DNA from 4 places in the Promicromonospora sp. NPDC059942 genome. Region 3 is predicted to be linked to each of the others. Evidence: riboswitches for the same ligand, from Rfam matches in the RefSeq annotation. Region 3 holds a riboswitch; each other region holds the start of a gene.
What was found. A riboswitch is a leader RNA that binds a small molecule or an ion and turns the genes downstream of it on or off. The one in region 3 is predicted to bind thiamine pyrophosphate.
Positions count from the first base shown of each region.

Region 1: linked by a shared signal. The riboswitch ahead of thiM (hydroxyethylthiazole kinase) and the one ahead of ACFV9Q_RS03415 (YkoF family thiamine/hydroxymethylpyrimidine-binding protein) in region 3 are both predicted to bind thiamine pyrophosphate.
Region 2: linked by a shared signal. The riboswitch ahead of ACFV9Q_RS21535 (thiamine ABC transporter substrate binding subunit) and the one ahead of ACFV9Q_RS03415 (YkoF family thiamine/hydroxymethylpyrimidine-binding protein) in region 3 are both predicted to bind thiamine pyrophosphate.
Region 4: linked by a shared signal. The riboswitch ahead of ACFV9Q_RS25565 (TenA family protein) and the one ahead of ACFV9Q_RS03415 (YkoF family thiamine/hydroxymethylpyrimidine-binding protein) in region 3 are both predicted to bind thiamine pyrophosphate.

Region 1 is NZ_JBHWLR010000009.1:159,790-167,356, reverse strand. It holds gene ACFV9Q_RS16465 (hypothetical protein) at 1-207, opposite strand, end outside; gene ACFV9Q_RS16460 (RyR domain-containing protein) at 361-2,157, shown strand; gene dxr (1-deoxy-D-xylulose-5-phosphate reductoisomerase) at 2,213-3,382, shown strand; gene thiD (bifunctional hydroxymethylpyrimidine kinase/phosphomethylpyrimidine kinase) at 3,541-4,422, opposite strand; gene thiE (thiamine phosphate synthase) at 4,578-5,282, opposite strand; gene thiM (hydroxyethylthiazole kinase) at 5,279-6,112, opposite strand; TPP riboswitch at 6,102-6,199, opposite strand; gene ACFV9Q_RS16435 (GNAT family N-acetyltransferase) at 6,254-6,850, opposite strand; gene ACFV9Q_RS16430 (TetR/AcrR family transcriptional regulator) at 6,847-7,455, opposite strand.
Region 2 is NZ_JBHWLR010000015.1:4,972-12,538, forward strand. It holds gene ACFV9Q_RS21505 (sulfate ABC transporter substrate-binding protein) at 1-339, shown strand, start outside; gene cysT (sulfate ABC transporter permease subunit CysT) at 343-1,179, shown strand; gene ACFV9Q_RS21515 (sulfate ABC transporter permease) at 1,172-1,996, shown strand; gene ACFV9Q_RS21520 (sulfate/molybdate ABC transporter ATP-binding protein) at 2,016-2,969, shown strand; gene moaC (cyclic pyranopterin monophosphate synthase MoaC) at 3,002-3,472, opposite strand; gene ACFV9Q_RS21530 (DUF4235 domain-containing protein) at 3,493-3,774, opposite strand; TPP riboswitch at 3,812-3,917, shown strand; gene ACFV9Q_RS21535 (thiamine ABC transporter substrate binding subunit) at 3,913-4,986, shown strand; gene ACFV9Q_RS21540 (ABC transporter permease) at 5,076-6,755, shown strand; gene ACFV9Q_RS21545 (ABC transporter ATP-binding protein) at 6,755-7,483, shown strand; gene ACFV9Q_RS21550 (response regulator) at 7,491-7,567, opposite strand, start outside.
Region 3 is NZ_JBHWLR010000002.1:192,166-199,732, forward strand. It holds gene ACFV9Q_RS03385 (LacI family DNA-binding transcriptional regulator) at 1-952, shown strand, start outside; gene ACFV9Q_RS03390 (LLM class flavin-dependent oxidoreductase) at 986-2,071, opposite strand; gene ACFV9Q_RS03395 (LLM class flavin-dependent oxidoreductase) at 2,073-3,449, opposite strand; gene ACFV9Q_RS03400 (ABC transporter ATP-binding protein) at 3,446-4,246, opposite strand; gene ACFV9Q_RS03405 (ABC transporter permease) at 4,222-5,079, opposite strand; gene ACFV9Q_RS03410 (ABC transporter substrate-binding protein) at 5,076-6,179, opposite strand; TPP riboswitch at 6,340-6,448, shown strand; gene ACFV9Q_RS03415 (YkoF family thiamine/hydroxymethylpyrimidine-binding protein) at 6,507-7,163, shown strand; gene ACFV9Q_RS03420 (ECF transporter S component) at 7,160-7,567, shown strand, end outside.
Region 4 is NZ_JBHWLR010000023.1:23,135-30,701, reverse strand. It holds gene ACFV9Q_RS25590 (SDR family NAD(P)-dependent oxidoreductase) at 1-496, shown strand, start outside; gene ACFV9Q_RS25585 (GDSL-type esterase/lipase family protein) at 762-1,994, opposite strand; gene ACFV9Q_RS25580 (hypothetical protein) at 2,237-3,520, shown strand; gene ACFV9Q_RS25575 (glycoside hydrolase family 15 protein) at 3,660-5,486, shown strand; gene ACFV9Q_RS25570 (LLM class F420-dependent oxidoreductase) at 5,432-6,211, opposite strand; TPP riboswitch at 6,278-6,370, shown strand; gene ACFV9Q_RS25565 (TenA family protein) at 6,362-7,111, shown strand; gene ACFV9Q_RS25560 (SRPBCC family protein) at 7,234-7,567, shown strand, end outside.

The DNA of each region.
Region 1 (7,567 bases), on a different contig from region 3:
GTTCGCCAGGCCGGTCCGGTCCAGAAAGATGTTCAGGTCCGGCACGTCGTCGCGCCGGTCGAAGTCGAGGAGCTGCGCGTGGAACTCGGGCGCGAACTCGCCGTCGGAGTCCCGGCTGTACGACAGGAACGCGTCGTACCCGTCGGTGCGCGGCGCCGCGTGCGCGCGCGCCGTCGGGAGCAGGGAGCGGACAATCCGGTCGGTCATCCTGCTCCCGCAGCCTTTCGTCGGCGAATGTGTGCGGACCGGGAGAAACATATCCCCCGGTGTGTAGTGTCGCCGCAGGTCATGACGCTAGTCACCTTCGTGGTGAAATGCACGGTTAGGCATGGTCGTGCGATCCGACGAGGAAGGTCTGAGATGGCACCCGAGCTGGTCGTCCCCCGCGACGGGCCCCGGCGGCTGCGCGTGCGCCGGTCCTGGGTCCGCGCCGGCTTCACGGCGCTCTTCGGCGTCGCTTTCGGCCTGGGCCTGTGGGGCTTCTGGCTCTACCGCACCTCGCCCGACTTCGAGTGGGGCACCAGCGGCTGGGACCTCGTCTACTACTCCGTCCAGCTCTTCGTGCTCGGCGCCGAGGCCACGAACCAGGGCGGAGACCTGCCCTGGCAGCTCCAGGCGGCCCGGTTCCTCGCCCCGGTCGCCACCGGCTACGCCGTCTTCGAGGCGGTCCGGTCGCTCTTCGCCGACCAGTTCGTGCTCATGCGCACCCGCCGGATGCGGGGGCACGCGATCGTCGTCGGCCGCACCCCCGCGGCGGACGTCATCGCCGAGGCGCTCGCCGCCCGCGGCGCCGTCGTCGCCCGCACCCCGACCGGGGACGACGCCGCCCTGCGCAACGCGGGCGTGTCCGGCGCCGCCGTCCTGTACGCCTGCGCGGCCGAGGACGACGAACCGGGCGTCAACGTGCTCACCGTGGCCGTGGCCAACCGTGCCCACCGGGCCGCCGACCTGCCCGGCCTGCGCCTGAACGCCCACGTCAGCGACCCGGAGCTCGCGCTCGCCCTGCAGGCCCGGCACCTGAGCCACCCGCAGCCGGGCGTCGACTTCTTCACGCTGGGCGAGCTCGTCGCCCGCTCCCTCGTCCGGCGCGACCGGGTCCTCGCGCGCGGCGCCGCTCCGCACATCTCCGTCGTCGGCCACGGCACGTTCGGCCGGGCGCTGGTCGTGGCGTTCGCGCGCCTGCGCGGCGTCGAGATCGCCAACGGCGGCGAACCGCTCACCGTGACCCTGGTCGGGCCCGGCGCCTGGGCGGCCGCCGAGGCGCTGCGCGCCCGCTGGCCCAGCGTCCGCGCGGCGTGCCGGCTCGTCCCCGTCGACACGTTCGCCGAGGTCCGCGCCGTCGGCAGCCCGCAGCGCGTCTACGTGTGCCACGACGACGACGGCGCCGCGCTCCGGGAGGCGCTGCGCGACAGCGACCTCTGGCGGGCGAGCGAGGGCGCCGTCGTGCTGCGCCTGAACCGGCTCGCCGGGCTGGGCGGGCTCTTCGGCGCGCACGACGGCGCCATCCTCGACGACCTGGCCGGCCGCCTCGACATCGTCGAGCCCGGGACGCTGCTGCGCCGGGCCACCGCACCCGGCGTCCTGGTGCACGACGACGTCTACGACCTGATGGCGGTCTCCGCCCACCTCACCTACCTCCGCAACCAGCGCGCCCGCGGCGTGGCCTGGCAGAGCACGCCGGCTATGGTCTCCTGGTCCGAGCTGTCCGAGGACCTGCGGGCCGCCAACCGCGCGCAGGTGCGCGCCATCCCCGACCGCCTGCGCCAGATGGGGTGCACCGTCGTCCCCGCGGGCAACGCCGAGCACGGCCGGATCCCGGAGCCGGTGGTCGACGCGCGGGCGGTGGACGAGCACGACCGCTGGATGGCCGAGAAGGTCGCCGCCGGCTGGACCTACGGGCCCGAGCGCGACGACGCCCGCCGGCTGCACCCCGACCTGCGGCCCTGGGCGGACCTGTCCGAGTCCGACCGGGAGAAGGACCGCGCCGCGATCCGCGGCATCCCGGTGATCCTGGCCGACTTCGGCCTGCGGGTGGTCCCGCTCGACGACGACGCCGGCTGGGAGGCCGCGGACGCCCCCGTACCCGACCCGCGGGGTGTGGTCCGCGGCTGGCGGATGTTCGGGCGCGGCCGGACGGAGCAGCCGGGCGAGTCCTGACGTCGGCCGGCCCGTTCGGGCTGACAGGCCGTTCCGGGCTGACAGGATGGGCACCATGCGAAGCGTCACCCTTCTCGGCTCCACCGGTTCCATCGGCACGCAGGCCGTCGACGTCATCGGGCGCAACCCCGACCGGTGCCGCGTGGACGCGCTGTCCGCGGGCGGCTCGGACCTGCCGCTGCTCGCCCGGCAGGCCGCCACGCTCGGCGTCCGCGCCGTCGCCGTGGCCGACGCCGCCGCGCGCCCCGCCCTGACCACCCTGCTGAGCGAGGCCGGCGCCGACGGCGTCGAGGTGCTCGCCGGACCGGACGCCGCCACCGACCTGGCCGGCCGGGGGAGCGACGTGGTGCTCAACGGCATCACCGGCTCCGTCGGTCTGCGCCCCACGCTGGCCGCGCTGGGCGCGGGCTCGACGCTGGCGCTCGCGAACAAGGAGTCGCTCGTGGTGGGCGGCGCCCTGGTCAAGGCCGCCGTGCGGCACGAGGGCCAGATCGTGCCCGTGGACTCGGAGCACTCCGCGATCGCGCAGTCGCTGCGCTCGGGCTCCTCGGCCGAGGTGCGCAGGCTCGTGGTGACCGCCAGCGGCGGGCCGTTCCGCGGCCGCTCGCGGGACGACCTGCGCGACGTGACGCCCGCCCAGGCCCTGCGGCACCCCAACTTCGCGATGGGCCGCGTGGTCACCACCAACTCCGCGACCCTGGTCAACAAGGGGCTGGAGGTCATCGAGGCGCACCTGCTGTTCGACCTGCCGTTCAGCGCCATCGACGTCGTGGTGCACCCGCAGCAGATGATCCACTCCATGGTCGAGTTCGTCGACGGCTCCACCATCGCGCAGGCCGGGCCGCCGCGGATGCTCGTGCCGATCGCGCTCGGCCTGTCGTGGCCGGACCGGCTGCCCGACGTCGACGTCGGCATCGACTGGACGCAGGCCGCGAGCTGGGAGTTCCTGCCCCTGGACGACGACGCCTTCCCCTCCGTCCGGCTGGCCCGCCAGGTGGGCGAGGCCGGCGGGACCCACCCCGCCGTCTACAACGCCGCGAACGAGGTGTGCGTGGACGCCTTCCACGACGGCACCATCGGGTTCCTCGACATCGTCGACACCGTGGCCGCCGTGGTCGAGGCGCACGGGACGACGGCGGCGGGCGACGCGGGATCGGTCGAGGGCGTGCTGGAGGCCGACGCCTGGGCCCGGGCCGAGGCGGCGGAGATCCTGAAGTCGGTGTGACCCCCCGACTGACTCGCCGGACCGACTCCGCCGAGTCAGCCAGCTGGTCGGACCAGCCGACTGACTCGCCGGGTTGGCTTCGCCGAGTCAGCCAGGTGGTCCGACCAGCCGACTGACTCGGCATCCGTTGGTCGGGCGGGTCAGTCGGGTTCGGTGGGTCAGGCGGTCGGTGGGTGGGTCGCGTGGGCGTGGTTGACAGGGCCGTGGCCCTGCCACGGGCCCGACGCCGTCCCCGTTCCGCCGACGACGAGGGCGTCCGCCGCGCGGAGCGCACCGGTCAGGTACTCCTTCGCGGCCCGGACCGCCGGCTCCCACCCGTCGTGCGCGGGGCGGAGGACGGCGCACGCGGAGCTGAGCGTGCAGCCCGTGCCGTGGGTGTTCCGCGTGGGGATCCGTGGCGCGACCAGGGCGACGACGCCGTCCCCGCCGACGCCGTCCCCGCCGACACCGTTCGGACCGAGCCCCGGGCCTGCCAGGTGGTCGACCGACTCCGCCGAGTCGAGGTGCCCGCCCTTGACCAGCGCGAACCCGGTGCCGAGTGCCCGCAGCGCCCGCGCCTGGTCGGCCGCCTCGGTGCCGTCCCGAGCCGGGTCGACGCCCAGCAGCACCGCGGCCTCGGGCAGGTTCGGCGTCACGAGGTCGGCGAGGGGGAGCAGCTCGTCGCGGAGCACCGCCTCGGTGTCGGGCGCGAGCAGCCGGTCGCCCGACGTCGCGACCATCACCGGGTCCAGCACCACGAACGGCGCGCGTCCGGTGGCCCGCAGGTCGCGCAGGGCCGCGGCGACCGCCCGGGCGACGTCGGCGTCAGTGGTCATGCCGATCTTGATCGCGTCCACGGCGACGTCGGCGAACAGCGTGTCGAGCTGCGCGCGCACCATGTCGGCGGGCACCGGGTGCACCCGCGTCACCCCGGTCGTGGACTGCGCCGTCAGCCCCGTGAGCACCGCGCAGCCGTAGCCGCCGAGCGCCGCGAAGGTCTTCAGGTCGGCCTGGATCCCGGCGCCGCCGGACGGGTCCGACCCCGCGATGGTCAGCGCCACGACGGGATGGCCGGGCGGGCGGACGCGCGGGGCGGCGGCATCGCGAGCGGCGGCCTCGGCGGGACGTGCTTCGCCGGGGCGGGCGACGTCGCCAGGACCCGCTTCGGTGGGGAGCGCAACATTCCCGACCTGCGCCGCGGCCCGTGCGGACGCGCTCACGAGACCTGTCCCGTCGTCGCCCCCGAGCGCACGCCGGAGCGATCCTCGGCCCGCGCCGCCGCCCAGGCCAGCGCGAGCTCCCGCGCCGCGGCGGCCGGGTCGGCCCGGCCGCAGACGGCGGAGACGACGGCGCTGCCGGCCGCACCGGCGTCGTGCAGCGCGTCGACGTCGTCCGCCCGCAGCCCGCCGATCGCTACGCACGGCAGCGACGCGGCGGCCGTGACGACGCCGAGCCGGGCGAAGCCGATCGCCGGCCGCGCGTCGGACTTGGTCAGGGTGGGCCGCACCGGGCCCACGCCGAGCAGGTCGACGGTGCCGGCCGGCAGCTCGCCCGCGGCCCGCGCCTCCTCGGGCGTGCTGACGCTCAGCCCGAGGTGCCGGTCCGGGCCCAGCAGCCGGCGCGCGGAGACGGGGTCGAGGTCGCGCTGGCCCACGTGGGCGCCGTCGGCGTCGATCGCGAGCGCCACGTCCACCCGGTCGTCGACCACGAGCGGTACCCCGAGCGGCCGCAGCAGGGCGACCAGCGTGCGGCCGAGGTCCACCAGCTCGCGGGTGGTCGCGCCCGGGTCGCGGAGCTGGACGGCGGTCACGCCGCCGTCGACCGCCGCGCCCACGGTGGCGACGACCCCGGCGGGGCCGCCGCACTGCTGGGTGTCGGTGACGAGGTAGACGGACGGGTCGAGGCGGACGCGGGCGCTCACGCCTCGGCCCGCGCCGGCTCGTGCCCGGTGGCGGGCTCGTTCACCAGCCCGGCGCCGAACCCGACGGCCTCGGGGTCGACGTCGAACACGCGGTCGACCAGCTCGACGGCGAAGCTGCCGGGTGTGGTCGATGTGGTGCGGTCGGCGGCGACGCAGAGCCAGGCGGTCGCGGCGGTCGCGGCGAGCAGGCGGTCCTCGGTGACGGCGGAGCACGCGGCGACCAGCGCGCCGAGCGAGCAGCCGACGCCGGTCACGCGCGTCATCAGGGACGTGCCCGCCTGGACGCGCACGACGCGCTCGCCGTCGGTGATCAGGTCGGACGCGCCGCTGACGGCGATCACGGCGCCGGAGGACCGGGCCAGGCGCAGGGCGACGTCCCGCACGCCGTCGGGCGTGTCGAGGGAGTCGACGCCCCGGCCGCCGGCGCCGCCGGCGAGCGCCTGGATCTCGGACGCGTTGCCGCGGACGACGGCGGGGCCGCGCCCGAAGAGCTCGGCAGCGAGGCGGGTGCGCAGCGGCAGCGCGCCGATGGCCACGGGGTCGAGCACCCAGGGCACGCCCGCGGCGGTGGCGCCGTCGACGGCGGCGCGCATGCCGTCGGCCTGGCCGCCCTCGACGGTGCCGAGGTTGATGAGCAGGCCCCCGGCGACGCCGGCGAGCACGGGCGCCTCCTCGGGGTCGGCGACCATGGCCGGTGCCGCGCCGGCGGCGAGCAGCACGTTGGCGGTGAAGTTGGTGACCACGACGTTGGTCACGCAGTGCACCAGGGGTGCGGTGTCGCGCACCGCGGTGACGACCGACGCGACGGCGTCGGGCAGGACGGAGCCCATGAGGCGTTCCCTTCGCTAGCACTACCTAGATCAGGTTCCACGGGTGCATCTCAGCCGGGCTGATGCCCGGCGCCCCGCGCCAAGTGGGCCCACCCTAGCCGCGGACGACGTCCGCCCGAAACCGTCGCGGCGGGCGGGGTGCTAGCTCGGGCCGGTCGCGTTCCACTCGCTCGCGAGCACGCCCATGACGACGTCGTCGTGGTAGCGGCCGGCGTGGAAGACGGCTTCCCGGCGTCGTCCCTCCACCACGAACCCGCACCGTTCGTAGGCGCGTCGCGCGTCGGTGTTGAAGCCCCAGACGCTCAGCTCGACGCGATGCAGGTTCATCTCCTGGAAGGCATACCGGAGCAGCACGCGGACGGCGTCCGACCCGTACCCGTGCCCGGTGTGCTCGGGTCCGAGGATGATGCCGAGGGTGCCCGTGCGCTGCGGAAGGGTCGCCCCGTGAAGGGTGACGTGCCCGACGAGGCGGCGGTCCTCAAGGGTCTCGACGCTGAGGCCGACCGCGCCCGGGTCGGTGTTGGCGCTCCACGCGCGGAACAGGTCGGCGGCCGTCCCGGCGGGCCGCGGGCGCACGGTGGGCTGCTGCAGCGGCTGCCACTCGGTCTCCCGCCACCACCGGTCCAGGTGCGGCAGGTCGTCCTCGGCGAGGGGGCGCAGCCGGACGGCGCGGCCGAGCAGCAGGCCGCGACCGTAGTCCCGGGCACCTTCGCTGCTGGTGAGGCCGCCCTCCGTCACGCGCGGTCGCCCCCCTGGCCTGCGGAGTCCTGGCCCGCGCCGTACCGCAGCCCGTCGACGAGCAGGTCGAGCATGCGCCGGCCGTGGTCCGGCTCCTCGTCCTCCATGGGCAGCGACAGCTTGGACACGGCGTACAGGAGGTCCTGGGGGCTGACGACGGCGCGGACGGCGCCGGCCGCGACGGCGGCGTCGAGCAGCGAGCCGAGGGCGGGGCCGAGCCGCCCGATGAAGTAGGCGGGCAGCGCGTCGAACGCCGGGTCGCCCGAGTGCAGCGCCGAGGCGAGCCCGCGCTTGGTCACCAGGAACTGGGTGTAGCGGTGGAGCCACTTCTCGAGCGCGACGACGGGCGGGTGCTCGGCGGCGAGTTTCGGCGCGGCGTCGGCGGTGGCGTCGACCTCGGCCTGGAACACGGCCTTGACCAGGTCGGACCGCTTGGGGAAGTGGCGGTAGAGCGTGCCGACGCCGACGCCGGCCAGGTCGGCGATCTCCTTGGCGGGCGCGTCGACGCCCGACGTGCCGAAGACCTGCTTGGCGGCGTCGAGCAGCGCGTCGATGTTGCGCTGCGCGTCGCGGCGCAGGGGCCGCTGCTCTGTGTGCTGGGTCACTTTTCTCCATGGTCTCTTGCTAACCGGAACGGCTTTCCATATGGTTCTGGAAGAGCGTTCCGCTTAGCTCCAGAGTACGGCACCGCGGCGACGCCCACCAGACCTCTCGACC
Region 2 (7,567 bases), on a different contig from region 3:
CTCAACGACGCCTCGGCACCGAGCCAGGCATGGATCGACTTCGTGCGCGGGCCGGAGGGGCAGAAGCAGTTCGCCCTGACGGGCTTCCGACCGGTGAACCCGGACGCTCCGGGTGAGGTGGACTTCGACGCGCTCGGCATCGAGCCGGGCGACATCAAGGGCGCGCCGGACCCCGCAGACCCGTTCCCCGCCGTCCACCACCTGCTCACGCTGGAGAACGACTTCGGCGGACCCGGCTGGGACGGTGTCAAGGACAAGCTGTTCGGGGACGGCAAGGACGGGGCCCCGCTGGGCATCGTCACCGAGTCGATCGAGAAGTCCGGGAAGGCTTCGGAGTAGCGCATGAGCGTCGCGAGTCAGCGCCCGGTGGCCCAGAGCCACCGGGCGCTGCCCAACAACCTGACCCGGCTCTCCGGCATCGGGCTCGGCGTGACCATGCTGTGGTTCAGCCTGCTGGTGCTGATCCCCCTGTCGGCGGTGCTGGTGGCCGCGACGTCCGGGGGCTGGGACGAGTTCTGGCGACAGCTCACGAACGAGCAGACCGCTGCCGCGATCCGGCTCACGGTGACGGCATCGACCGTCGTGACCCTGGTGAACGTGGTGATCGGCACCGTGATCGCCTGGGTGCTGGTGCGTGACCGGTTCTGGGGCAAAGGCCTCCTGGAACTGGTGATCGACGTGCCGTTCGCGCTGCCGACCATCGTGGCGGGCCTCGTGCTGCTGTCGTTGTACGGCACGGAGAGCCCGCTGGGGCTGCACCTGGCCAACACCGAGTGGTCGGTGTACCTCGCCTTCGCCTTCGTCACGCTGCCCTTCGTGGTGCGGATGGTGCAGCCCGTGCTCGAGGAGATCGACGCGGAGACGGAAGAGGCGGCCGCGTCGCTCGGGGCGAGCCGGGCCGTCGTCTTTCGCCGGGTGATCCTGCCCAGCCTGGCCCCCGCGATCGCGTCGGGCGCGGCGCTCTCCTTCGCCCGGGCCATGGGCGAGTACGGGTCCCTGGTGCTGCTCAGCGGGAACCTGCCCTTCGAGTCGGAGGTGACGTCGGTGCGCATCCTGAGTGCCATCGAGAACGACAACGCGGCCGGCGCGGCGGCGATCGCGTCGGTGCTGCTCCTGATCTCGCTGGCCGTCATCGTGGTGCTGGACGTCGTGCAACGGAGGGTGGCCCGCCGTGGCTGAGCGCCGCAGGGACCGCCCGGGCCCCGTCACCTACCTGCTGCGGATCGTGGTGATCGCCTATCTCGCCCTGCTGGTCGTCTGGCCGGTGGCACTGGTGGTCACCAACACGTTCGCCAACGGCATGGACGCGCTGAACCGGGTGTTCGCCGACCCGGGCACCGTGGCCGCGCTCCAGCTCACCGTGGTGGCCGCCCTCGCCGCGACGGTGCTGAACACCCTGTTCGGGGTGAGCGTCTCGCTGCTGCTGGTGCGGGCCGAGTTTCCCGGCAAGCGCGCACTGAGCGCGCTGCTGGACCTGCCGCTGTCCGTGTCGCCGGTCGTGGTGGGCCTGGCGCTGGTGCTCGTGTACGGCGGGCGGAACGGGTGGTTCGGTCCGGCGCTGGAGAGCTGGGGGCTGACGGTGGTCTTCGCGCTGCCGGGGATCGTGCTGGCCACGGCCTTCGTGTCGTTGCCGCTGGTCGTGCGCGAGGTCGTCCCGGTGCTCCGGGAGATCGGTACCGAGCAGGAGGAAGCCGCTGCCAGCCTGGGCGCGAGCACCTGGCAGACGTTCTGGCGGATCACCCTGCCCAGCATCAAGTGGGCCCTGATCTATGGCGTGGTCCTCACGCTGGCCCGGTCCCTGGGCGAGTTCGGCGCGGTCAAGGTGGTGTCCGGCAACGTGCTGGGCCAGACCCGGACGGCGACGCTGGCGGTCGAGGAGCGGTACCTGAACTTCGACCAGGAGGCGGCCTACGCCATCGCGTTCCTCCTGGCGAGCGTCTCGGTCCTGGCCATCGTCATCGTCTTCGTGCTGCGAGCCGTCGGCTCGCGGCGATGAACCTGGAGAGCAGCAGCACATGAGCATCGAAGTGTCGGGTGTCAGCAAGCGGTACGGCGACTTCGTCGCCCTCGCGGACATCGACCTGACCATCCCCACCGGCGGGCTCACCGCGCTGCTGGGACCCAGCGGCGGCGGAAAGACCACGCTGCTGCGGATCATCGCGGGGCTGGAGGACGCGGACGGCGGATCGGTGGTGATCGAGGGCGTCGAGGCCACCGACCTGCCGGTCCAGAAGCGCAACGTGGGCTTCGTGTTCCAGCACTACGCGCCGTTCAAGCATCTGTCCGTGGCGCGGAACGTCGCGTTCGGGCTGGAGGTGCGCGGCCGCTCTCGGGCCGAGACCCAGGCCCGGGTCGCCGAGCTGCTCGACCTGGTGCACCTGTCGCAGTTCGCGCACCGGTTGCCGTCCCAGCTCTCGGGCGGCCAGCGCCAGCGGATGGCACTCGCGCGGGCGTTGGCGATCCAGCCCACGGTGCTGCTCCTGGACGAGCCGTTCGGAGCGCTGGACGCCAAGGTGCGCAAGGAGCTGCGCGACTGGCTGCGGCGGCTGCACGACGAGGTCAACGTCACCACGGTCTTCGTGACCCACGACCAGGAGGAGGCGCTCGAGGTCGCCGACGAGATCGTCGTGATCAACGAGGGGCGCATCGAGCAGATCGGCTCCCCGGAGGAGCTGTACGACAAGCCCGCCAACGACTTCGTGATGGGCTTCCTGGGCCCGGTCACCCGGCTCGGCGGCAGCCTGATCCGGCCGCACGACATCGACGTGGTGCGCACCCCGGGCACGCCTGGGACGACGGCGGGCGTGGTCACCCGGGTGCTCCGCGTCGGGTTCGAGGTGCGGCTCACCGTCCGCACGGAGCAGGACGAGGCCGTGCTGATCACCCTGACCAGGACGCACGCGCGCGGGATAGCGGTGGGCGACGACGTGTGGATCGCGCCGACCGAGGGCGCGCCGTCGTCCCCGTGAAGTCCGGGCGCCGGCGAGTCGGCGGACAGCGATCAGGCCTCGCGCACCCAGTCGCCCGACTTGCCGCCCGTCTTGCGCTCCAGCCGCACGTCCGCGAGCGAGACCGACTTGTCCAGGCCCTTCACCATGTCGATCACGGCGAGGCCGGCGACCGCGACGGCGGTGAGCGCCTCCATCTCGACGCCGGTGCGGTCGGCCGTGCGGACGGTCGCGGTGACGACGACGCCGTCGTCCGTCACCTCGAGGTCCACCGCCGCGCCGTGCACGCCGATCACGTGAGCCAGCGGCAGCAGGTCGGGCGTCTTCTTGGCCGCGGCGATGCCCGCGACGCGCGCCACCGCGAGCACGTCGCCCTTGGGCACGGCGCCCTCGCGCAACGCCTGGACGACGGCGGGGGCGCAACGGACGAGGCCCGAGGCGGTCGCCGAGCGGACGGTCGGCTGCTTGGCGGTGACGTCGACCATGCGGGCCTGGCCGCGGTCATCGAGGTGCGTGAAGCTCACGGCACCAGGGTGTCATGCCCTCACACGGCGCTGCGCCGTGCGGCGATGCTCAGGGCCGCACGGTGCGCGCCCTTGGCGGCGAGGCGCTTGGCGAAGACCGCGGTGCCGGCGGCGACGGCCGCGAACACGGTCGCCTGCAGCAGGTCCAGCTCCGGGTCGTCGGGCTTGTTGGGCGCGTCGTTTCCGGTCACGCCCTTCCAGATCATGCTGACGGCCTTCTGGGCGACCCAGCCGGCCGCGATCGTCAGGGCAAGGGTGCCGACCTTCTCGCCGAGTGTCTGTTCCGTCTCAATCTGGGCCATCTCTACACCGTAGCCCTCGACGGCCGACTAGGCTGCATGGAAACGACAGGGGAGCGCCCCGATGGCGCTGAGAGTGCGGAGAGCCGCAGACCCTTGAACCTGATCCGGTTGACACCGGCGGAGGAAGTCGGAGGCACGATGTCGCGTCTTTCCGGTGCCCACGGGGGCACCATCCCTACTGCTGCGGCCGCGCTGTCCGTGGCCCTGCTGCTCGCCGGGTGCTCCGGCGGCTCCGGATCGGGCGACGACGCGTCCGGCACCGGCGACCCGGGGACCGTCACCCTGGTGACCCACGACTCCTGGGCGCTCGACGAGAAGCTGATCGACCAGTTCGAGCAGGAGTCCGGCACGACGGTCGAGGTCAGCGCCGCGGGCGACGCGGGCACGCTGGTGAACCAGCTCGTGCTGACCAAGGACGCCCCGCTCGGCGACGCCGTGTTCGGCATCGACAACACGTTCGCCTCCCGCGCGCTGGAGGCCGGCGTGGTCGAGGAGTACACGCCCGCGGACCTCCCGGAGGGTGCCGAGCAGCTCGGCGGGGCGCTCACGCCCGTCGACCAGGGCGACGTCTGCGTGAACGCCGACGAGGCCTGGTTCGAGGAGTCCGGCCTGGAGGTGCCGACGACGCTGGAGGACCTCGCCGACCCGCAGTACAAGGACCTGCTCGTGGTGACCAACCCGGCGACGTCGTCCCCGGGGCTCGCGTTCCTGCTGGCGACGATCGGGGCGTTCGGCGAGGACGGGTTCGAGGACTACTGGGCCTCGCTCGTGGACAACGGCGTCAAGGTCGCCGACTCGTGGGAGGACGCGTACTACGTCGACTTCTCCGGGGCGGGCGAGGGCGGCGAGCGGCCGCTCGCGCTCTCCTACGCGACGTCGCCCGCGTTCACGGTGAGCGAGGACGGCTCGGAGTCGACGACGAGTGCGCTGCTGGAGACCTGCTTCCGGCAGGTCGAGTACGCGGGCGTGCTCGCCGGGTCCGACAACCCCGAGGGCGCCCGGGAGCTGGTCGACTTCCTGCTCACGCACGACGTCCAGGCCGCCCTGCCCGAGTCGATGTACATGTACCCGGCCGACGCGGCCGTGGAGCTGCCCGCCGACTGGCGGAAGTTCGCGCCCCAGGCCGACGCCCCGTTCGAGGTGGACCCGGCCGACGTGAGCGAGCACCGCGACGAGTGGATCGAACGGTGGACCGAGACCGTCGTGGGCTGAGCCGGAGGCGCAACGCAGGGTGGGGGCCGAGGAACGAGGCACCCGCCCGGAGTGGAGCCGCAGGTTCAGCCCACAAAAGGCGGAGCTTGATGAGGCACGGGCTCCGGCCCGCGCCCCTGCTCTGGGGGGTGGCGGTCGCCGTCCCCCTCGGCTTCCTCGCGGTGTTCTTCGCGTGGCCGGTGGCGGCGCTCGTGGTCCGCGGGTTCGTGCCCGACGGCGTGCTCGACCTCACCGGTTTCGTCGAGGTGCTGACCCGCCCGCGCACGTGGCGGCTCGTGGGGCTCACCCTCACCCAGGCGGTGCTCGGCACGGCGTTCTCCGTGCTGCTCGGCCTGCCGCTCGCGTACCTCCTGTACCGGCGGTCGTTCCCCGGGCGCAGCCTCGCGCGCGGGCTGGTGACCGTGCCGTTCGTGCTGCCCGCCGTGGTGGTCGGCGTCGCGTTCCGCGCGCTGTTCGCACCGAGCGGCGCGCTCGGGTTCCTCGGGCTGGAGGAGTCGCTCGCCGGGATCGTCGTCGCGCTCGTCTTCTTCAACGTGTCCGTGGTGGTGCGCACCGTGGGCGGGCTCTGGGAGCGGCTCGACCCCCGGGCCGAGGAGGCCGCGGCATCGCTGGGTGCCGGTCCGGCCCGCGTGTTCCGGACCGTCACGCTGCCGTCGCTCGCGCCCGCGATCACGTCGGCGGCCTCCGTCGTCTTCCTGTTCTGCGCCACCGCCTTCGGGGTGGTGCTCGTGCTCGGCGGCGTGCGGTACGGCACCATCGAGACCGAGATCTGGACCCGTACCACGCAGTTCCTGGACCTGCGGTCGGCCTCCGTGCTGTCGGTCCTGCAGCTCGTCGTCATCAGCGCCGCCCTGGCCGTGTCCGCGCGCGCCCGCCGGCGGCGCGAGGCCGCGCTGCACCTCGTGTCCGCGCGGCGTTCGGCACGCCCGCTGTCCTGGCGCACGCCCGCCGACGTGGGGGCGGCGCTCGCGGGCACCGCGATCGTCGCGGTACTCATCGCCCTGCCGCTCGCCGGTCTGGTCGTCCGCTCGTTCCGCGAGCCGGACGGGTCGTGGGGCCCGGGGAACTACCTGGCGCTCGGCACCACCGGCGAGCGGAACGCGCTCGTCGTCACCGTGTGGGAGGCCACCGCGACGTCGCTGCGGATCGCGCTGTCCGCCACCCTGATCGCCCTGGTCGTAGGCGGTCTCGTGGCGCTCGTCGTGTCCCGGCGGCCCCGTTCCGTGGGCGCGCGCCGCGCCATCGGCACGCTCGACGGCCTGTTCATGCTGCCGCTGGGCGTCTCCGCCGTGACCGTCGGGTTCGGGTTCCTCATCACCATGGACCAGCCCGTGCTCGGCGTGGACCTGCGCACCTCCGGGCTGCTCGTGCCGGTGGCGCAGGCCGTCGTCGCCGTACCGCTCGTCGTGCGCACCGTGCTGCCCGTGCTCCGGGCGATCGACCCCCGGCTGCGGGAGGTCGCCGCGGTGCTCGGCTCCGGGCCGGGGCGCGTGCTGCGCACCGTTGACCTGCCGATCGCCCTGCGGTCGGTCGGGCTGGCCACCGGGTTCGCGTTCGCGGTCTCGCTCGGCGAGTTCGGCGCGACGTCGTTCCTCGCGCGGCCCGACGGCGCCACCCTGCCCGTCGTGATCTACCGCCTCATCGGGCGGCCCGGGGCCGAGAACTACGGGATGGCGCTCGCGGCGTCCGTGGTGCTCGCCGCGCTGACCGCGACCGTCATGATGGTGGCGGAGCGACTGCGCGACGACCGCGCGGGAGGAGAGTTCTGATGGCGGGGCTGGAGATCCGGGACGTCTCGGTGCGGTACGGGACCGGTACGGCGGGCGTGACGGCGGTGGACGACGTCTCGTTGACCGTGGCCCCCGGCGAGGTGCTGGCGCTGCTGGGGCCGAGCGGGTGCGGCAAGTCGTCCCTGCTGCGCGCCGTGGCCGGGCTGGAGCCGCTGGCGGGCGGGCAGGTGCTGTACGACGGCGCGGACGTCGGCCGCCTGCCTGTGCACCGGCGCCGGTTCGGGCTGATGTTCCAGGACGGCCAGCTCTTTCCGCACCGGGACGTGCGGCGCAACGTGGCCTACGGCCTGGAGACCCTGCCGCTCACCCGCCAGGAGCGGGACGCGCGGGTCACCGAGCTGCTGGAGCTCGTGGGGCTCGCCGGGTACGAGCAGCGGGCGGTCCCCACGCTGTCCGGCGGGGAGCAGCAGCGGGTCGCCCTCGCGCGCGCCCTGGCCCCGCGGCCGCGCCTGCTGCTGCTGGACGAGCCGCTGTCCGCGCTCGACCGGCAGCTCCGGGAACGGCTGGCCGGCGAGGTGCGGGTAGCGCTCGTCGAGACCGGGACCACCGCCGTGTTCGTGACGCACGACCACGCCGAGGCCTCCGCGGTGGCCGACCGGGTCGGGGTCATGGACCGGGGCCGCCTGCTCCAGGTGGCCGAGCCGGAGGAGCTGCGCACCGCACCGGCGTCGGACCGGGTGGCGGAGTTCCTGGGGCTGCGCGCCTAGCGCGGCCTCAAGCCGCGCCGGCCTGCTGGACGAGCAGCGCCACCTGGGTGCGGTTCTCCACACCGAGCTTCACCAGCACGCTCG
Region 3 (7,567 bases):
GGCCGGCGTCTCGAAGGCGACCGCCTCCAAGGCGCTCAACGACAGCCCGGTGGTCTCGCCGGCGACGAAGGCGCGCGTGCTGGAGGCGGCCGAGCGCCTCGACTTCCGGCCCAACGCGCTCGCCCAGTCGTTCGCGTCGGGCCGGAGCCGGACCGTCGGGCTGCTGACCCACCGCGCGACGGCGACGTTCTCCCGGCCGGTCGTCATGGGCGCCGTCCTGCGGCTCGGGAGCCGGGAGCGCGCCGCGCTCGTGTTCGACGGCCGCATAGACGCCCACCGCGACATGACCGAGAGCATCCGTACCCTCCAGGACCGGCGCATCGACGGCCTGCTCGTGGTCGGTTCCGGCTACGCGCGCGTGACCCCGTCGATCACGCACCAGTTCGAGGTCCCGGTGACCTACGCCTTCGCCGCGACCGACGACGCCGCCGACTACGCCTTCCTGCCCGACAACGAGCAGGCCGGGTACCTCGCGGGGCGCCACCTCGTCGAGCGCGGCCGGACCCGGATAGCGCACGTGACCGCGCAGGCCGACGACCTGGCGGTGCGGCGGCGCGCCGCGGGCCTGTCTCGGGCGCTGGCGGAGGCCGGGCTCGCGCCCGTCACGACCCTGCACGGGTCCTGGCGCCGGGAGTGGGGCGAGCAGGCCCTGCACCAGCTCGACGAGGGCGGGCAGCCCTTCGACGCCGTGTTCTGCGGTAACGACCACATCGGGTTCGGTGTGCTCGACGCCCTGGAGGCCCAGGGCCGCCGGGCCCCGGACGACCTCTCCGTGATCGGCGTCGACAACTGGGAGGAGGTCGTGATCGACCAGAAGCTGCGCCGCCTCACCACGATCGACCTCGACCTCATGGGCGTCGGACGGGTGGCGGCCGACAACGTCATCGAGCCGGCCGCCACCGGGGGAGAGCGGTTCGTCGAGCCGATCCTCGTCCAGGGTCCGTCCACCTGAACGGTTCCGCGGCGTGCGCGGCGAACCGGTCCGTCAGGGTTCCTGCTCGCCGCGGAGCAGGGGCACCAGCTCCCTGCCCTGCCGCTCGATCTCGGGCAGGTACGGGGTGTCGGACAGCACGAAGTGGGTGACGCCGAGCCGTTCGTACCTCCGCAGCGCGGCGGCGACCTCCTGCGCCGTCCCGACCAGCCAGGTCGTCCCGGCGCCACCACCACCGGCGCGGCCGGGCGCCGTGTAGAGGATGTCGTCCAGCACGTCGCCCCGCTCCGCCAGCTCCAGCAGCCGGCGCTGTCCGACGGCGGACGCCCTGCCCCACGGGCGGCCGCCGGGCTGCTCGTGGTTCGCCTGCGCGGCCAGCCGGGCGACCTTCGCCTCGGCGTCGGCCCACGCCTCCTCGGTGGTGTCCCGCACGAGCGTCGTGATGCGCAGCCCGAACTCCAGGGGCGCGTGCTCGCGCCCGAGCTCGGCCTCCAGGGCGCGCAGGCGGCCGATCCGTTCCGCGATGCCGTCCAGCGGCTCGCCCCAGAAGAGCTGCACGTCCGCCTCCGCGGCGGCGACCCGTTCGGCCGCCGCCGACGCGCCGCCGAAGTAGAGCCGCGGGTGGGGGCGGCCGGGCCGGGACACCGGGCGCTGGTCCAGCGTGGAGTCGGTGACCTGGAAGTGCTCGCCGGCGTACGTGACCGACTCCTGCGTCCAGAGCCGCCGCACGATCTGCAGGAACTCCCGGGTGCGCGCGTAGCGGTGCGCCTGGTCGCCCTCGGCGTCGCCGTACGCGGCCAGGTGGTCCTGCCCCGAGACGATGTTGATCCGCACGCGGCCGCCCGTCAGGTGGTCGAGCGTGGCCGCGGCCGAGGCAAGGTGCGCCGGGCGCCAGTACCCCGGCCGGACGGCGATCAGCGGCTCGAACGTCGTGGTCCGGGCGGCCAGGGCGGTGGCCACGGTGAACGTGTCCGGTCGGCCCCAGCTCGTGCCGAGCAGGGCGCCGTCCCAGCCGTGCTTCTCGAGCTGCGTGGCGTGCTCGGTCAGCGTGTCGAGGCTGTTGTGCCCGTGGGTCGCGTCGTCCCCGCGGTGGCCGGGGTGCGTCTGGTTGGGGATGTACCAGAGGATGTCGTCGGCCATGTCAGGCTCCCGTCGTGGTGCTCAGCGCCGCCGGGCGCCGGGTCGTCGCGTACCGGTTGGCCGGCCGGTCCAGCCCGTAGTGCTCGCGCAGCGTGGTGCCCTCGTACTCGCCGCGGAAGAGCCCGCGCTCGCGCAGGATCGACAGCACGTGGGCGGTGAACTGCTCCAGTCCGGACGGCAGCGCGGCGGGCATGATGTTGAACCCGTCGGCGGCCTCGGCGTCGTACCACTCCTGCAGCGCGTCGGCGACCTGCTCCGGGGTGCCCGCGAAGGTGCGGTGCCCGCGTCCGCCGCCGAGCCGGCCGATGAGCTGCCGCACCGTCAGCCGCTCGCGGCGGGCGAGCTCCACGATCAGCGTGTAGCGGCTCTTCGCGCCCTCGATCTCGTCCTCGTCGGGCAGGTCGGCCGGCAGCTCGCGGTCCAGCGGCAGGTCCTCGGGCGTCAGCCGCAGGGTGCGGGCGAGCTGGCGCTGCGCGAACTCCGGCCGGATGAGCTCGTCCAGCTCCCGCTCCTTGGCGCGGGCCTCGGCCTCGGTCGACCCGATCACCGGCACGATGCCGGGCAGGATCCGCACCCCGTCGGCGTCCCGGCCCGCAGCGACCGCGCGCGCCTTGAGGTCCCGGTAGAACGCCTGGGCGTCGCCGAGGCTCTGGTGGGCGGTGAAGACGGCCTCCGCGTGCCGCGCGGCCAGGTCCTTGCCGTCCTGGGACGACCCGGCCTGGACGATCAGCGGCCGGCCCTGCGGCGACCGCGGCACGTTGAGCGCGCCCGCCACGGAGAAGTGCCGGCCGACGTGCTCGGGCGGGTGGATCTTGGCGGAGTCGGCCCAGACGCCCGCGGCCTTGTCGGCCACGATCGCGTCGTCCTCCCACGAGTCCCAGAGCTTGTAGGCGACCTCCAGGAACTCGGCGGCCCGCGCGTAGCGCTCGGCGTGCGCGGGCTGGTCGTCCAGGCCGAAGTTCCGGGCGATCTCCGGTCCCGCCGTCGTCACCACGTTCCAGCCGACGCGGCCCGCGGAGACGTGGTCGATCGAGGCGAACCGCCGTGCGAGGTTGTACGGCGAGTTGTAGGTGGTCGACGCCGTCGCGATGAGCCCGATCCGCTCGGTGGCCGTCGCGAGGGCGGTGAGGACGATGAGCGGGTCGAGCGTGCCGGAGGGACGCCGTCCGACGTCGCCCTGCAGGCCCGGCCCGTCCGCGAAGAAGATCGAGTCGAGCTTGCCCTTCTCGGCGATCAGGGCGAGGCGGCGCAGGTGGGCGATGTCGTGGCCGGTGGCGTCGGGGCTGCTCTCCGGCAGGCGCCAGGACGCCTCGTGGTGCCCGCTGCTCATGAGGAACGCGTTGAGGTTGAGCCGTCCGGGACGGTGGTTCGCGGTCATGGGGTGTCCTCTCGGTCCAGGCCGAGCGCGTCGAGCAGCTCGGCGCGCAGCGTGCGGTGCGGTTCGTGGTCGAGGGCGTCGTGCGAGGTGTCCTGCGCTGCGCCGGGCGGGGTCCGGCGCTCCAGCACGATGCGGCCGGCGTCGAGGACGACCACCCGGTCGGCCAGCACGATCGCCTCGTCGACGTCGTGCGTGACCATCAGGACGGTGGGCCGGTGCCGCCGCAGCAGGTCGCGCAGCAGGTCGTGCATGCGCAGCCGGGTCAGCGCGTCGAGGGCGCCGAAGGGCTCGTCGGCGAGCAGGAGCTCCGGGCTGCGGGCCAGCGACCTGGCCAGCGACACGCGCTGCTGCTCGCCGCCGGACAGCTCGTTCGGCCAGGCCCGCTCGCGCCCGGCGAGCCCCACCTCGGCCAGCGCGGCGCGGCCGGCCGCGCGGGCCTCGGCCGGCGGGGCCTCGTAGCCCAGCACGACGTTGTCGAGCACGCGTGCCCAGGGCAGCAGCCGGGAGTCCTGGAAGACGACGGAGACGTTCCGGGGTACCTGCACCTCGCCCGATCCGCGCACGTCGTGGTCGAGCCCGGCGAGCGCCCGCAGCAGCGTGCTCTTGCCGGACCCGGACCGGCCGAGGATCGCGACGAACTCGCCCTCGATGATCTCCAGGTCGAGCCCGCTGAGCACGCCGGCGGGCGTCCCGTAGGTCCGCACCAGGTCGCGCACGACGACGGCGGGGCGTCCGGGGCCGCCCGTCCCGGCGGGCCGCCCGGTGGTCGTGGTCAGTCCTCCAGCGTGCGTCGCCATGTCAGCGCCTTCCTCTGCAGCAGGCGGACGGACCAGTCCGCGGTGTAGCCCAGGACGCCGTAGACCACGAGGCCCACGACGATGACCTCGGTCTGCCCGTAGGTGCGCGCGAGCTCCATCATGTAGCCGATGCCGGCGGTGCCGTTGACCTGCTCGACGACGACGAGCGCGAGCAGCGAGCCCGTCACCGCGAAGCGCAGGCCGAGCAGGAACCCGGGCAGCGCGCCGGGCAGCACCACGCGCGTGACGAACTGCCGGCGGCTCAGGCGGAGGGTCTCGGCGAGCTCGACGTACCGCTTGTCGATCGACCGCAGCCCGTTGTGGGTGTGGATGTAGACGGGGATGAACACGCCGAGGGCGATCGTGATCACCTTCATCTCCTCGCCGATCCCGAACCACAGGATGAGCAGCGGCAGCAGGGCGAGGTTCGGGACGGCGCGCTTGACCTGGATCGGCCCGTCGAGCAGGGCCTCACCGACGCGGCTCAGTCCCGAGAGCAGGGCGAGGACGACCCCCACCAGCACTCCCCAGAGCAGGCCCTGGGCGGCCCGCGCCAGCGAGACGCCCAGGTTCTCCAGCAGGTTGCCGTCGACCGCGAGGTCGACGGCGGTGGTCACCACGGTCCACGGGGCCGAGAGCACCCGCGGGTCGATGAGCCCGGTGGCCGAGCCTGCGGCCCAGACCGCCAGGAGCAGCGCGATGCCGGAGCCGGCGGCCAGCGGCACCGGCTTGCGCAGGCCGAGGCGGCGGATCCCCGGGCGGACGTCGGCCCCCGGCGCGGTCGCCGGCCGCCCGGCGGCGGCGGCCGGCCGGGCCTGGACGACGGCGGTCACGACGTGCTCCACGCCTGCTCGGCGGCCTCGCCGGCGACGGGACCGAACCGCTCGTCGAAGAGGTCGGCGGCGCGCAGCTCCGGCCGGTCGAGCTCACCGGCGAGCAGGTCGATCGTGTCCTGGGTGCGCTCGATCCCGTCGGTGAGGTCCGCCGGGACCTCGGGCCGGGCCGCGGTGTCGATGAGGTACTGCGCGTCGTCCTCGGTCAGCCCCTGGTCCTCGACGTAGTACTTCTCCTTCCAGATCTCGGGGTGCTCGTAGATCCAGACCCGTGCCTGGGCCCAGGCGGTGACGTACTGGCGCAGCGCGGCCGCCTTGGCGGGGTCGCGCACCACGTCGGTCGGGCCGTAGAGGTGGCTCGGGTCGTCCCGCAGGCCGTGGCGCAGGGACGTCGCGCCGTCGGTCGCGTACTTGTCGAGGTAGCGCAGCAGCGCGGTGCCGCCGACCGGGGCGACGTCGACCTCACCGGCGGCCAGCGCCGTGGGATACACGTCGCCCGTGGACGGCAGCTCGACCAGCTCGACGTCGTCCTGACCGAGCCCCGCCTCCCGCAGGGACTTCAGGACGAGCGCGCCCTGGGCCTGCCCGGGGCTGAACGCGATCCGCTTGCCGCGCAGGTCGGACAGGTCCGCCAGCTCGACGCCGGGAGCGCCGGCGAGCTCGTAGACGGGGTGCTCCGCCCAGTCCTCCCGGTACTGCGAGGCGTAGATCTGCACGTCGAGCCCGGTCCAGGCCGCGTGGATCGGCGGGATCTCGGCGACCGCGCCGATGTCCAGCACCCCCGCGTTGAACGCCTCGATGGTCTGCGGGCCGCCGGAGATGTTGGCCCACTCGATCTCGAAGTCGAAGTCCGAGTCGATCGCGTCGCCGGCGAGCTCGAAGGCCTTCTGCGTCGTGGGGTCGCCGATTGCGAGCGTGGTGCCCGCGGGCACCTCGGTGGGCAGCGCGGCGTCGGGGGAGAGGTTGCCAGCGCCGTCGTCGTCGGCCTGCGCGCCGACGGCGCAGCCGGAGGCGAGGAGCAAGAGGGCGACGGCAGCGGCGGCGGTGCGGTGGTTCGTCGGGCGGCGCGAGGCCGCTCTGGCGGGTGTGCGGAGGGGCATGAGGGCGTCCGATCGTCGGGGCCGGGTGTCTCCTGACGACCGCGAGGTATAGGTGCGCGTCCCGGGCTTGACCAGAGCCTGGGCGATTGCTCTCACTATGCGGACACTTGGGGGCGCCCGGGCGGAATGTCCAGGTGGTGCGATGCGTGCTGTTACGGTGGGCGCAGTGCACGGGAGTCCGGTATGCCGGGCTGAGAGGGAGTACTCGAACTCCGACCGTTGAACCTGACCCGGATCATGCCGGCGCAGGAAGCGACTCAGGACGTGGGGCCGTAGGGTCCCCGTCCTCCTGTGCCGACGGAGATCCGACGGACAGGGAGCACCCCGATGGCAGACCACGCCACCACGACCGACGACACCGCCGAGCTGCGCGGTGACCCGATGCGCTTCGGCGTCGGCGCGCGGATCACCGCGGCGGTGATGTCGGACGACTACGTCGACGTGATCCTGGGCGCGCTGCGGCAGGCCGACACCACGGGGCTGGTCGTCGAGACCGGCGACGTGAGCACCTACGTGGGCGGCGCCGAGGCCGACCTGCTGCGGTACGTGACCGACCTGACGGCCGGGATCGCGGCGTCGGGCAGGCACGCGGCGATCACCGTGCACCTGTCCCGGGGCTGCCCGGGCGAGGTGGCCTGCGAGCTGCCCGGCGGGGCCGGCCCGCGCGTCACCGAGGTGCCGCAGGGCCGCGACACCGGCCGCTTCGTCACGGCGGAGTGGGCGCTGTACCCGCTGGCCGACGACGTCCGCGCGGACGTCACGCCGGACCACATGCGCGACATCTACGCCGCGATCGACCTGGCCAAGGAGAACGGGACGTTCCGCGGCTCGCAGCACTTCGTCACCCGCCTGGAGGGCGACGCCGGACGGGTGCTCGCCAGCGCCTTCGCCGGCTGGGTCCTGGCCGGCCGCACGGTGCAGCACGTCACCAGCCACCTCACCCTCTCGGTGAACAGCCCGAGCCACGCGGGCGGCGCCCGATGAGCGGGACGTCGGAGCGCCGCCGCGCGCGGCTGCCGCTGCGCGACATCGTGCTCATGGTGATGCTGGGCGTGGTGTTCGGGTTCCTGTACTGGGCGCTCGTGCAGGCGTGGAACGGGCTCGCGGTGGCGATGGGACCGGCCGGCGACCTGGCGCAGCACGTGCTGCTGGGCGGCTGGCTCCTGGTGGCGCCGATCGCCGTCGCGATCATCCGCAAGCCGTTCGTGGGGATCATCGCCGAGGTGATCGCGTCCGTCGTCGAGGTCGTGTTCCTGGGCTCCCCGGTCGGGCCGCTCCTGCTGGTGGCCGCCGCGATCCAGGGCGCCGGCAGCGAGCTCCCGTTCGCGCTGACCCGCTACCGCCGGTTCGGGTGGGGCGTGTATGCACTCTCGGGCCTGCTCGGCGCG
Region 4 (7,567 bases), on a different contig from region 3:
CCGCGCGCCGTTCCTGTTCAGCCGCTACACGGTGCCGGGCATGATCGCGCGCGGCGGGGGACGGGTCGTCGACCTGGCCTCGGGTGCCAGCTCGCACGAGATGCGCGGCGGCAGCTCGGCGTACAACGCGAGCAAGACGGCCCTGCTGCGGATGGGCGCCAACCTGCACGACGACGGGTTCCGGCACGGGATCAGGGTCTTCGAGCTGGCCCCCGGGGTCGTGAAGACCGACATGTCCACGGGTATGACGCTCCACGAGAACCGTACGGAGTGGACCCCGGTCGAGCGCGTGACCGACGTGGTCAACGCCATCGCGGCGGGGGAGCTCGACGCGTGCTCGGGCTGGTTCCTGCGGGCCTCGGACGACACGCCCGAGTCGCTGAAGGCGCTGGCTGCCGACGTCGCGGAACAGGGCGCCGGGGCAACCGCGCGCCGGCTGCGCGTGCTGCCTGCGGGCCGCAACGACCCGCAGGCGGCGGCCCTCACGGGCCGCTGACCGGACCGTCTGACGCGAGCTCTCGCGACCCCCTGAAGCTAGCCCTCGTTGGTCGCCGACCCGGTCCCAGCAGGCGGACCCGGCTGCGACATTCTCTTTGAGGCCCGGGTTTCTTCGCTTTGAGACAGCTCAAAGCGAAGAAACCCGGGCCTCAAAGGTGATGAGAGTGATCGAGTGCGACGGCGGCAGGCCCGCGACCACCGGGACCCACGCCCGGCGGGCCCGTGATCAGCAGGCCCGGCAGCGGCCCGCGACCCACGCCGCGTCAGAAGCGGTCCAGCGGGATCGACCGGGCGATCGCCGTCTGACCCGCGATGTTCGCGTGGACCCCGTCCCCGCTGTCGTACGGCGGGTAGATGGAGTTCGGGTTGCTCGGGTCGCGCAGCACGGCGTCGAAGTCGAACACGCCGTCGCAGGTCCCCGAGCAGTTGCCGCCCGCCCGGACGAAGTCGTTCACGACCGCGCGCCGCGCGTTCTGCTCGGCCGTGTAGCCGGGACGCGGCGTGATCGGCGTGACGAAGACCTTGATCCCGGCCGCGCGCAGGCGGGCGAACGTGTCCCGGTAGGCCGCCAGGATCGTCTCGGCGCTGCAGCCATTCGCGAGGTCGTTGGTGCCGTAGTAGTAGATGACCGCCCGGACATGGTGCAGCGCGAGCACGTCGCGGTCCAGGCGCGAGACGCCGTCCAGGCCCCCGGCCCCGCACGCGGGTGCCGCCGTGGTCCCGGCGATACCCTCGTTGACCACGGCGACCTGCCGGTCGGCGGGCAGCTCGTCCACCACCCGCTGCGCGAGCGTGTCGGTCCAGCGCTGGAACACGGCCGGCGGCGGGCAGCCGGCTCCGCAGCTGTCCGCGCCCACGCCGTCGACCACCGAGCTGCCGTAGGCGACCACCGTGCCGCCGGCCACCGTGCCGGCGACGTCGGGCCCGAGCACGTCGACGGCGCTGACCAGGTAGGTCCAGCCGTGCGTGTCGGGGAAGCCGGTGCCCGAGGTGTCGGCGGTCGTGTTGCCGCCGCCCGCCGCCGAGAAGTAGTTGGTGCGGCCGGCGAGGTCGTGGAGCATCATCCGGGTCGGGTTCGTGAGGTAGAAGCTCACCGCCAGGTCGTCCAGGGCCGACGTCGCCAGGTTCACCGGGTCGCTCCAGACCTCGCCGCCGGCCGGGACCGACACCGTGGGCGAACCGCCGAACGTGACGGTGCGCAGGCTCTCCGGCCGCACGGCCGCACCCCCGGCGCTCAGCCCCGCGGTGGTCGCGTTCACCACGAGGGGAGCCGTGCCGAACTGGTTCTGCAGCCGCACGCGCAGCGCCGAGCCGCCCTGCGTCAGCCGGGTCACGACCCGGACCGACCTGTTCTGGAACGTCTCCGGACTCAGCCCGGAGCTGCGCTGCTGCGACTGCGTCCACGACGTCGACCACTCGTCGGCGTCGGGCGCGGACGCGCCGGCGGTGAAACTCCCGCCGACGGCGACCCCGGCCGCCGTGACGAGCGTGATCAAGGTACGTGCAAGGTCTCGGAACACCATCGGTCCACCCGCTTCGTTGCTCGAGTCGTCGCTGATCGAGTACGCGGCGCGGCACCGTGCGCCCCGCCGGGCGGAACGCCCGCCCGTCGGAACGTATGACCCGGGCACCCGACTGTCAACGCTGTCATCGCTGATCGGGTGACTTTTTCGTGGCGGGAGGACGCACCCGCTCCTACGGTGTGCAGGCAACCGTCCCCTCGTGCAAGGAGACCATCATGCGCCGTCGTCGCCGCTCCGCACTCGCCGTCGCGAGCCTCGGGCTGGCCGCCCTGCTCGCCGCGGCGGGCCAGGCCGCAGCAAGTCAGGCCGCCGCGAACCAGACCCCGTCCGACCAGGCAGGGCAGTCCGAACAGGCCGACCGGGCCGCCATCGCGGCCGCCGCGACCCCGCTCACCGCGAGCAACTTCCGCTACACGCTGTCGCAGACGTCGTCGTCCCTGATCGGCGCGCTCGACTCGGCGCTGCCGAACGTGACCATGGCCGCGGTGGCCGACGACGCGAACCGCACCCCGAGCTGCGGCAGCGCCCCGTCGGTCACGAACCGCACCGCGTACTACTGCTGGAACGACGGCGACCAGGACACGAGCGCCTGGTACCCGCAGGGCATCACCACCAGCTCGGACGCGTACGCGGAGGGCACCTACGACGGCAAGCGGATCAACCTGGTGAGCTGGTACGACCACGCCGAGGACGGTATCGACAAGGGCGTGCGCATCAGCGTGTCCAACCTGTCGGCGAGCGCGTCGGCCCCGCCGTACCGCCACCTGCTGCTGGTGGAGCCGAGCGGCACGACGAGCGCGCCGTCGTTCAAGCCCATCGACATCCATGCGGGCGGCATCATGTGGTACGGCAACCTGCTGTACGTGGCGGACACGGGCGGCGGCTTCCGGGTGTTCGACCTGGACCACCTGTGGCAGGTCTCGACGGGTGAGGCCTCGAAGATCGGCCGGCAGGCGGACGGCTCGTACCAGGCCTTCGACTACAAGTACGTGCTGCCGCAGACCGCGAAGTTCACCGACTCGACGGCGGGCGGGTACGCGCAGCTGCAGCACTCCTCGGTCTCGCTGGACCGGACGAGCACGCCGGACTCGGTGGTCGTCAGCGAGTACCGCAGCGCCGACGACATCGAGGCCGGTGCGCAGGTCAGGACGATCCGCGTGCCGATCGACTACACGAACCGGTACCTGAAGCCGGCGTCGGACGGGATCATCAAGGCGACCGAGGCCTACCGGACGGATCTGGAGAGCGTGCAGGGCTCGACGGCGATCAACGGGGAGTTCTTCTTCTCGCAGAGCGACGGCGACACCTTCTCCGACCCGAACTCGGACGGTGACCTGCACACGTTCGTCGCGCCGTCGGGCTCGATCGTGCGGCACGGCAACGCGCTGACGGTGGGGTCGGAGGACCTGTCCTACGACCCGACGCGGGACTACCTGTGGTCGCTCGGCGAGTACCCGGGCTACCGGTGGGTGTACGCGGCGGACGCGTCGTCGTTCTGAGGCTCCCGCCCCGGCGCCACACCTGCCGTGTCAGGCGTACGGGTCACCCGCGTGACCTGTACGTCTGACACGTCAGCCGGACCGGCCTGCGGCGAGTCGTGTGCTGTTCACCGGGTCGGGCCGAACCTAGGGTGGTCCCGTGACGCGTCGCATCGAGGACTACGGGATGGTCGGTGATCTCCAGACCGCCGCACTGATCGGCCGGGACGGGTCGGTCGACTGGATGTGCCTGCCGCGCTTCGACTCCCCGGCGTGCTTCGCCGCGCTGCTCGGGGACGAGCGGCACGGGTCGTGGCGCCTGGGCCCGACGTCGGGCGGCGACTGCACGAGCCGGCGCTACCGGGACGGCACGCTGGTCCTGGAGACGGAGTGGGACCTGCCCGAGGGGCGGGTCCGGGTGATCGACCTGATGCCGCCGCGCGGTGACGAGGCCGACCTGGTCCGGATCGTCGAGGGGGTCAGCGGCCACGTCGCCATGACCACCGAGCTGCGGCTCCGGTTCGACTACGGGAACATCGTGCCCTGGATCACGCAGGACGGCGACGCGCTGCGCGCCGTGGCGGGCCCGGACTCCGTCCGCATCGACTCGGTGGTCCCGATGATGCGGGAGGGCGTGAGCGACGGGTCGGTGCTGCGCGCGGAGTTCACGGTCGGGCCCGGCGACCGGGTGCCCTTCGTCCTGAACTATCACGCGTCCCACCTGGAGACCCGGGAACCGGTCGAGCCGTACGCGGCCCTGCGCGACACCGAGGACTTCTGGCACACCTGGCTCGAGGGCTGCAGCTACACCGGGCAGTGGCCCGACGCCGTGCACCGCTCGCTGATCACGCTGAAGGCCCTCACCTACGCCCCGACGGGGGCGATCGCCGCGGCGGCCACGACGTCGCTGCCCGAGCAGCTCGGGGGCAGCCGCAACTGGGACTACCGGTACTGCTGGCTGCGCGACGCCGGTCTCACGCTGCAGGCCCTGATCGGCACCGGCTTCATCGACGAGGCGCGCGAGTGGCGGGCGTGGCTCCTGCGGGCCGTGGCGGGCGACCCGGCGGACCTGCAGATCATGTACGGGCTCGACGGCCGTCGGCGGCTGCCGGAGTACACGCTCGACTGGCTGCCGGGCTTCGAGGGTTCCTCGCCGGTCCGGATCGGCAACGATGCGGCCAGCCAGCTCCAGATCGACGTGTGGGGCGAGACGCTGGACGCCCTGCACCAGGCGCGCGAGGCGGGGCTGGAGCAGGACGACGACGTCTGGCGGCTGCAGCGGGCCCTGCTGGAGCACCTCGAGGAGCACTGGGACGACCTCGACAACGGGCTCTGGGAGGTGCGCGGCCCGCGCCGCGCGTTCGTGCACTCGCGCGTCATGGCCTGGGCGGGCTTCGACCGGGCCGTCCGCGCCGTCGAGAAGTACGGCCTGGTCGACGAGCCCGTCGAGCGCTGGCGCGCCGTGCGCGACCGGATCCACGACGACGTGTGCACCAACGGGTTCGACGCCGGGCGGAACACGTTCACGCAGTTCTACGGCTCGGACGGGCTCGACGCCGCGCTGCTGCTGATCGGTCAGGTCGGCTTCCTGCCCTGGGTCGACCCCCGCGTCGTCGGCACCGTGGACGCCGTGCAGCGCGAGCTCGGCCAGGACGGGCTGCTGCGGCGGTACCACAACGAGGCCGACGACCAGGTGGACGGCCTGCCCGGTGCCGAGGCGACGTTCCTGGTGTGCAACTTCTGGCTGGTCGACGCGCTGCACGGCATCGGCCGGGTCGAGGAGTCCGTCGCCCTGTTCGAACGGCTCCTCGCCGTGCGCAACGACCTGGGGCTGCTCAGCGAGGAGTACGACCCGGCCACCGGCCGGCACCTCGGCAACACGCCCCAGGCCTTCAGCCACCTCGGCCTGGTCAACAGCGCGCTACGCCTGGGTCAGCCCCGCGAGTCGCGCCAGGCGACCCAGTCCGTGACCGTCGACAGGTCGTAGTCCGGGCCGCTCACCCCGACGGTGAACAGCGTGGCCCCGGCCGCCACCAGCGCCTCGCCGTCCACCGCGGGCGAGCCCTGCGCCTGCACCGAGCGCTCGACCAGGTTCGCCGTGTCCCGCCCGACGGCGGCACCGTGCTCGTCGAGGATCGCGGACTTGCTCGTCAGGGTCTGCACGTCGCCGAACGCGTGCCAGATGTCGGCGTGCTCGGCCACGATCCGCAGCGTCTTGCGCACGCCACCGCCGCCGATCAGGACCGGGATCTCGCGCGACGGCGCCGGGTTGCCGGCCGCCAGCCGGGCCTTGATCCGCGCCATCGCGTCGGCCAGGCTCGCGATCCGCGACCCCGGCGTACCGAACTCGTAGCCGAACTCGTCGTAGTCCTTCTCGAACCAGCCGGCGCCCAGGCCCAGGATCAGCCGCCCGCCCGAGATGTGGTCGACCGTGCGCGCCATGTCCGCCAGCAGGTCCGGGTTGCGGTAGCCGATGCCGCTCACGAGGGCGCCGATCTCCACGCGCTCGGTCTGCTCCGCCCACGCCCCGAGCATGGTCCAGCACTCGAAGTGCTTGCCCTCGGGGTTGCCCCGCAGCGGGAAGAAGTGGTCCCAGTTGAAGATGATGTCGACGCCGGCGTCCTCGGCGCGGAGCACCGCGTCGCGGATCGCGGAGTAGTCGGCGTGCTGGGGCTGGAGCTGAACACCGATGCGGATCGGGCGGTCTGTCATGGCGGCAGCCTACGACCCGCCAGAGATCCGGCAGCCCATGGCCCGCCGGATCCGATAGCCTCTGCCGCACGTGACACGGGGTGCCCTGCCAGGGCTGAGACCACACCCGTCGAACCTGATCCAGATCATGCTGGCGAAGGGATGTCCATCGTGACTTCTTCCGTTGTCCCCGTCTCCACCGAGTCCCCGGCCGACGCCGCCGTCCGCCCCTTCACCGAGGAGGCCTGGGACCGCATCGCGGGCTGGCGCGACGCCGTCGAGCACATGCCGTTCATCGTGGCGCTCGCGGACGGCTCGCTGCCCGCCGGGTCCTTCGCGTTCTACCTCGCCCAGGACGCCGCCTACCTGCGCGAGTACTCGCGCATCATGGCGCGCGCCGCGCAGGCGGCGCCCGACCCGGCCGCGCAGGGCTTCCTCGCGCGGTCGTCCGTGACGGCCCTCGAGGTCGAGACAGTGCTGCACCGCGACTGGCTGGGCGCGCACGCCGGGCTGGCGGCCGGCGACGTCGCCGCGGTCGAGCCGTCACCCGTGACAGCGGCCTACACCGGCCACCTGCACGCCGCGGCGTCGGGCAGCTACGCCGAGACGGTCGCCGCGCTCCTGCCCTGCTTCTGGCTCTACGCGCACGTCGGGAGCGTGCTCGTGGACCTGGCCGGACGCCGCCCCGGCGGCCTCGCGGGCCACCCGTACGCGGCCTGGATCGGCACCTACGGCGACGAGGCCTTCCAGGAGTCGACCCGGCAGGCCCGCCGGCTGGCCGACGACGCGGCCCGCTGGGTCTCCCCGGACGAGCGCGGGCGCATGCTGCGGGCGTTCGAGATCTCGTCGGTGCACGAGTACCTGTTCTTCGAGCAGGGCCTGACCGCCCCCACCTGGCCGACGCCGCCCGTCCGGGCCTGAGGTGTGCCTGCCTGACGCGTGTCGGCCTGAGGCGTGTCGGCCGGGCGCGAGATCGTGTCCTGAGGTCGAGACTAGGGGGTGACGCCGGCCGCCGGCGTCACCCCTCCAGGACAGGAGCACCGATGCCGAGCTACAGCACCACCGCCGCGATCGACGCCTCGCCCGAGGCCGTCTGGGCGGTCTTGTCCGACGTCGAGCACATGCCCGACTGGACGTCGTCCATGACGTCGGTCGAGATCATCGACGGGCCCAACCCGCCGGACGTCGGCACGCAGGTGCGGATCGAGCAGCCCAAGCTGCCGCTCGCGATCTGGCTGATGGACGAGTGGGACCCGCCGCGCCACTTCGCGTGGATCAGCGAGGCGCCCGGCCTGACCACCCAGGCGGAGCACCTGGTCGAGCCGCTGCCCGACGGCCGCTCCCGCGTGACCCTCGCGATCACGCAGACCGGCGGGC